2 regions of the Actinoplanes subglobosus genome follow, and region 1 is predicted to be linked to the other one. Evidence: riboswitches for the same ligand, from Rfam matches in the RefSeq annotation. Region 1 holds a riboswitch; the other holds the start of a gene.

What was found. Region 1 has a riboswitch for S-adenosylmethionine ahead of thrC (threonine synthase). Riboswitches for the same ligand answer to the same signal wherever they lie in the genome.
Region 2: linked by a shared signal. The riboswitch ahead of ACFO0C_RS42090 (GNAT family N-acetyltransferase) and the one ahead of thrC (threonine synthase) in region 1 are both predicted to bind S-adenosylmethionine.

The regions. Positions count from the first base shown of each region.
Region 1 covers NZ_JBHSBL010000017.1:418,820-422,071, reverse strand. Annotated here, with positions in the region: gene ACFO0C_RS19830 (hypothetical protein) at 18-488, shown strand; gene thrC (threonine synthase) at 724-2,007, opposite strand; SAM riboswitch class I at 2,017-2,155, opposite strand; gene ACFO0C_RS19820 (GNAT family N-acetyltransferase) at 2,233-3,141, opposite strand; gene ACFO0C_RS19815 (ABC transporter permease) at 3,190-3,252, opposite strand, start outside.
Region 2 covers NZ_JBHSBL010000028.1:374,919-378,170, reverse strand. Annotated here, with positions in the region: gene ACFO0C_RS42095 (GmrSD restriction endonuclease domain-containing protein) at 468-1,082, shown strand; gene ACFO0C_RS42090 (GNAT family N-acetyltransferase) at 1,296-1,883, opposite strand; SAM riboswitch class IV at 1,900-2,016, opposite strand; gene dacB (D-alanyl-D-alanine carboxypeptidase/D-alanyl-D-alanine endopeptidase) at 2,053-3,252, opposite strand, start outside.

The DNA of each region.
Region 1 (3,252 bases):
CCGGGCGCGGGTGGCACGTGACGCGGACGACGCTGACCGCGGTGAACGGGACGACCCTCGTCGGTCTGCTGCTGGCCCTCGGTACCGGCACGAAGGTCCGGCGGGGCCGGCACGGGGTGCTGATCGCGGAGAACTTCCGGTTCCGGATGCCGGCCGGCTCGTGCTTCACGGTCGGCTCGGTGATCATCACGAACCGGTCCGCCGAGTGGCTGCTCGCCGAGGAGCGACTGCGGCTGTTCACGCACGAGTCCCGGCACGCGAGCCAGTACGCGTTCTTCGGCCCGCTCTTCTGGCCCGCCTACTGGGTCGCGTGTGGCTGGTCGATCGCGCTGACCACGTCCTACGGGGTGCGCAACTGGTTCGAGAGGAACGCGGGCCTGGCCGACGGGCATTACCCGCTCGATCTCCCGCTGCGGCCGTGGGTCGTCAGGCTGCTGCGAAAGGAAGTTGGTCGGGAGGACGGACGCACAACGCCTCCGGGCACGTAGCCGTTTGGGTCAGCGCTGGATCGTTGGGACCCTCGGAGATTGTCGCCAAGCTCTGGTGAGGGGCCTCGTACGGCGTCGCGTCCTCCCGCAGAGAGCATCCTGCCCATCCGGAGATCGGAGTGCAAGTCCTCGGAGGAGGTAATTCTGACAACCGGCTGATCGCCGGTGACGGTCAGTGAGAGTTGGTCACGAATTGGTGACCTTCGCCCGTCTGCTCGGACGACCCGGAACAGGGTCAGCCGAGCAGGCCGGCCTCCCGGGCGCCGCGCAGCGACGGCTTGATCGTGTGGGTCGGTCCAACCTGGCCGGCGACCGCGTCGAGCGTCTTCAGGCCCTCGCCGGTGTTGTAGACGACCGTCTCCTTCGTGGGGTCGAGCTTGCCGCTCGCCACGAGCTTCTTGAGCACCGCGACGGTGGTGCCGCCGGCGGTCTCGGCGAAGATGCCGGTCGTCTCGGCCAGCAGCCGGATGCCCGCACGGATCTCGTCGTCGTTCGCGTAGTCCATCCAGCCGCCGGTGCGGCGGACGGCCTCGATCGCGTACGGCCCGGCGGCCGGGTCACCGATGTTGAGCGACTTGGCGATGCCGGTCGGCTTCACCGGGGTGATCACGTCGGTGTCGGCATGCAGGGCGACAGCGATCGGGTTGCAGCCCTCGGACTGGGCGCCGAACACGGTCCAGCCGCCCTCCGGGGCCTCGGCCAGTCCGATCTCGACCAGCTCGCTGAACGCCTTGTCCACCTTGGTGAGCAGCTCACCGGAGGCCATCGGGATGACCACCTGGGCCGGGATGCGCCAGCCGAGCTGCTCGGCGACCTCGTAGCCCAGAGTCTTGGACCCCTCGGCGTAGAACGGGCGGACGTTCACGTTCACGAACGCGGTGTCCTCGAACTCGTCGGTCTCCACGAGCTCGCTGCACAGCCGGTTCACGTCGTCGTAGGAGCCCTCGATGGCGACGAGCTCGCCGCCGTACACCGCGGTGGTGATGATCTTGCCGGGCTCGAGGTCGGCCGGGATGAAGACGATGCTCGGGACACCGGCCCGGGCCGCGTGGGCGGCGACCGAGTTGGCCAGGTTGCCGGTCGAGGCGCAGGAGAAGCGGTTGAAGCCCAGCTCCTTGGCGGCGGTCAGGGCCACCGAGACGACCCGGTCCTTGAACGAGTGCGTCGGGTTCTGCGAGTCGTCCTTGACGTAGAGCGGAGCCTCGATGCCGACCGCCGCGGCCAGCTGCGGGGCGGCGACCAGCGGGGTCAGGCCCGGGTCGAGGGTCACCCGGGTCGCCGGGTCCTGGCCGGCCGGCAGCAGAGCCGCGTAACGCCAGATGTTCTGCGGGCCCGCCTCGATCTGGGCCCGGGTCACCCGCGCGAGCGCCGCCTCGTCGTAGGCGACCTCGAGCGGGCCGAAACACTCGTAACAGGCGTGCTGCGCGGCCAGAGGGTACTCGGCGCTGCAGGCGCGGCAGATCAGGCCACGAGCGGGCGAGGCGGAGGTGTGCGAGGGCGCGTCGACGACAGACGTCATTAGAGTTTCCTCTCATCTTTCCCCGCGGCGACCTGCCGGAACGGGGACGGAATTAGCACCTGCCACACGCGGCTCGTCATCGAGAATCGCTGTGCGGTGGTTGCCGGGGCTTCGTCGGGCCGTATCCCTCTGCCCCTCTGGATGAGGTATTCAGTTGTTTCCAACACCTTACGACGAGATCCCGCGTACGCCACACGAAGTTCCCGAGGTGTGAGCGAACACCCTTCAGAACTCGGCGAGGCAGGAGATCTGGGTGGCCACCGGGCGGTAGCCAAGACTCTCGTTGACCGCGAGCATCGGCTTGTTCTCCTCGTCGTTGCTGGTGAAGGCGGCGCGTACCCCGGAGGCCGCGGCACGCCGCAGTGCCGCCGTCTTCACCAGCCGGGCCAGCCCCTGGCCGCGACGTGCCGGGACGGTGGCGGTCATGTCCGACCACATCCGGTCGCCGTCGCGCAGGACCAGCGAGAACGACACGATCTCCCCGCCCGCGACGGCGGCGGTGCTGGCGTCACGGTCCAGACCCGGTTCGTCCCAGATCTCATAACGCCACAACGGGTACGGCGTGGGCTGCGGCGGGGTCTCACCGGGCTCGTCGGTCGCGGCCGCCACGTCCGCCGCGTACAACGCCTCCTCCGCCACCTCACGCAGCCGCACCACCTGGATCCCGGGTGGCGCCGGCACGAACGGCCGATCGCCGAACCCGGTCAGGTCCAGGGCCGAGAAGCGCATCTCGCGGGACGGCTCGAACCCGTGGGCGCGGGCGAACCGGACCGCGTCCGGGGCGGCCCAGCTGCTCGCCCGCCGGACCCCGACCGACCGCAGGTGGCCGACCGCCTCGCCGAGCAGGGCGGCACCGAGACCCCGGCCGCGGTGCCGCGGGTGCACGTGCAGAGCGACCCGGCCGAACCCGGAATCGGCCGAGCGGGTGTCCCGGAACGCCGAGGTGAAGCCGACGATCCCGCCGTCCCTCTCGGCCACCAGGAAGATCCGGTCCCCGTCGGGTGGTGGCTCGGCGAACATGCGGCGGGTGGCCGCCTCGCCCCGGACCAGATAGGGATGGACCACGGAGCGGAGGGCGACCGCCCCCGCGGCGTCGTCGGGGCGGGCCGGGCGGATCGCGAAGTCAGCCGTCACGACCGCCATGCCATCGCGCGGCCGCCCGGCCGTCAACTCGATTGCACGTCAGGACGTGACGTCCTTGCGGGTGAACCGGAGGAACGCGATACCCCAGAAAAGGGTGGCGTA
Region 2 (3,252 bases), on a different contig from region 1:
GGCGCGAAGAGAGCAACGCGAAGGCGGGCGACGCGAAGGCGGGCGACGCGAAGGCGGGCGACGCGAAGAGGGGCGACGCGAAGAGGGGCGACGCGAAGAGGGGCGACGCGAAGAGGGGCGACGCGAAGAGGGGCGACGCGAAGAGGGGCGACGCGAAGTTGGGCGGCCAACGCAGGTGACCGAGGCCGACGGAGGGCGATCGAGGGGGGTAACGGCTTGGGCCGCATTCAGCCCGGCGGTCGCGGATCGGTCCTGCACCGGGACCGCGTCGCGGGGACAGCCACGGGGCCGTTCACAGCCCGTACAAAAGTTAAGGTCTTGTTTCAGGGGTGGGTTTGATCTTTTTTGTTCGGACATAAGAAATTCATGAACGTCATCATCCGGTGACGTCCGGCTCCCGTAGATCTGTGTAGTCCGAATCGGACGACATGAAGGAGCCGATCATGCCCCTCTCCCCCCGCCCCCTGATGGCCGGCGTCACGGCCGCATTGATCACTATCGGTCTGATGGTCTCCCCCGCCCAGGCCGCCCCCACCGGGATCCCGTCGAAGTCGACGGCCCAGACCTACCTCAACGCGCTGACCGTCGCCGCCGAGGCGAACGCCAGCACCTACGACCGTGATCTGTTCCCGCACTGGATCACCATCTCCGGGACCTGCAACACCCGGGAGACGGTCCTGAAGCGGGACGGCACGAACGTCGTCGTCAGCTCGGCCTGCGCCGCCACCTCCGGCTCGTGGTACTCCCCCTACGACGGCGCCACCTGGACCGCGGCCTCCGACCTCGACATCGACCACGTGGTGCCGCTGGCCGAGGCGTGGCGTTCCGGCGCCAGCGCCTGGACCACCAGCAGGCGGCAGAGCTTCGCCAACGACCTGACCCGCCCGCAGCTGATCGCGGTCACCGACAACGTGAACCAGTCCAAGAGTGACCAGGACCCGTCCACCTGGCAGCCGTCGGTCAGCTCCTACCGCTGCACCTACTCCAAGATGTGGATCGCGGTGAAGTACTACTACTCGCTGACCCTGCAGTCCAGCGAGAAGACCGCCCTCCAGACCATGCTCAACACCTGCTCCAGCTGATCAGGTCCGCGGTCCGGAGGTCGCCCTCCGGACCGCGCCACCACCACCGGTCCATCGCGCCGCCCGGCCAGAGCGCCGTCACACCGGTGCGGATCGCCTCCCGGTCCCGGCCGGCGGGTCGCTCAGCCCCACCACGAGATCCGCCGCGGCACCGTCTTCCTCCCGGCCATCCAACCCCGTACCTCTCGTCGAGGTCGTTCTGGGGCACATGGACTACCGCGTTTCGGACAACCGATGTTCCAGGTAGGCCCGACATTCCGGCCATTCCTCGGCGACGACCGAGAACAGCGCCGAGTCCCGCAGCCGTCCGTCCTCCCCTGGCGCCCAGGACCGCGACCAGTTCCGCAGCACCCCCTCGAAGCGGGCGCCGACCCCGGCGATCGCCGACCGTGACCGGGCGTTGCGGGCGTCGGTGCTCAGGCCCACCCGGCGCACCGACCACCCCTCGAAAGCCTGCTTGAACAGCAGATACTTGGCCTCCAGGTTGATCCCGGAGCGCTGCGCGGACGCGGCCAGCCAGGTGAACCCGACGTCGATCGCGGTCAGCGGCTCACCTCGCGGATCCCAGTAGGCGGTGACCCCGACCGGGCGGCCGGTCCGCACGCTGACCTGCGCGTACGGCGACAGACCGGCTCGGGCGAGCTGCTCGTCGACATAGCGGACGGCGGTCGCGGCGGTCGGCACCCACGTCCAGTCGTATGAGTCGCGGGACTCCTCTGCGGCCGCGGCCAGACCGGCGGCGTGATGCGGGGCGAGCGGCTCCAGCCGGACGAGACGGCCGTACAGCACAGGATGATTCATGAGGGTCACCTCGGAAGGTCGCGGCTTGCCCGGCGCGGGACACGCCGGACCCGGTCATCACCCGGGGCACCCCGCCCACGAAGCGGAGGGTTGCCGGCCAGCGAGCCGGGGCTTGACGCTGGCGCTCATGACCTGCGCGCAACATATCACCGCGGACGGCCGCCGTGGGTCAGGCGGCGAGTGCCACCGCGGCCTCGTCGAGGAGGGGGACGGCGGAGGCGACGGCGGCGTTCACGACGAACGAGAACACCAGGCTGCGGCCGTCGGCGGCGGTGACGTAACCGGAGAGGGCGTTGACGCCGGTCAGCGTGCCGGTCTTGGCGCGGACATTGCCGGCCGCCGCGGTTCCGCGCATCCGGTTGCGCAGCGTGCCGCCGATCATCGGGTCCGGGTTGCCGGCGACCGGCAGCGCGGCGCGGAACGCCGGGAACCAGGTGCGGCGCTGCGCCTTCTCCAGCAGCGTGGTCACCTGCCCGGTGGTCAGCCAGTTGCGGCGGCTCAACCCTGATCCGTCACCCATGGTGAGCAGCCTGGTGTCGACGCCGAGGCGGCCGAGGGCGCTGGTCGCGGCGGTGAGGCCGGTCGGCCAGTTTCCCGGCCTCGCCGGATCGGCAGCCCGTGACATCGCCTTGACCAGCAGTTCGGCGATGCCGTTGTTGGACAGCTTGAGGAACGGCGGCAGGATCTCGCTGAGCGGCCGGGACGACTGGGCGGTCACCGCCCGGGTGCCGGCGGGCACGGTTCCCCGGAGGGTACGCCCGGAGATCGTCACACCGTGTCGCCGGAGTGCCGCCGTGAACAGTCCGGCGGTCATCGCCGCCGGATCGGGCACCGACACCAGTGCCGTGCCCGACCGGCCCGCCCCGATCGCACCACTGACGGTGACGGTCCTCGTGCCGTGCACGCGTACCGCGGTGACGGCGTCGCCGCTGCCCCGGGTGGCGGCACGGTTGACGACCCGGATGCTGCCGGCCGGTGGCCAGACCCGTACGGCGGGCCTGCTCCCGGCCACTCCCCGGTACCGGATCTCGACGGCGGCGGTGTCGAACCGGCCGTTCGCGGCGAACGTCAGCGCCGAGACGGGGGCCGTGTACGCGGACGTCTCGTCCTGCCACGACCAGTCCAGCCCGAGCGGCACCCGGTCGAACCACGAGTCGTCGACGATCAGCCGGGCGTACCGCTTGGTCGTGCCCCGGGCCACCGCCGCGGCGAGCCGGTCGATCCGGGTGTACGTCAGCGTCGGATCGCCCTGTCCCCGCAGGTAGAGGTCCTTTCCGCGGCCCCGGACGCTGGTGCGGAACCGGTAGCCCGGCCCCAGCACCTCCAGGGCGGCGGCCGCGGTCAGCAGTTTCTGGTTCGACGCCGGCAG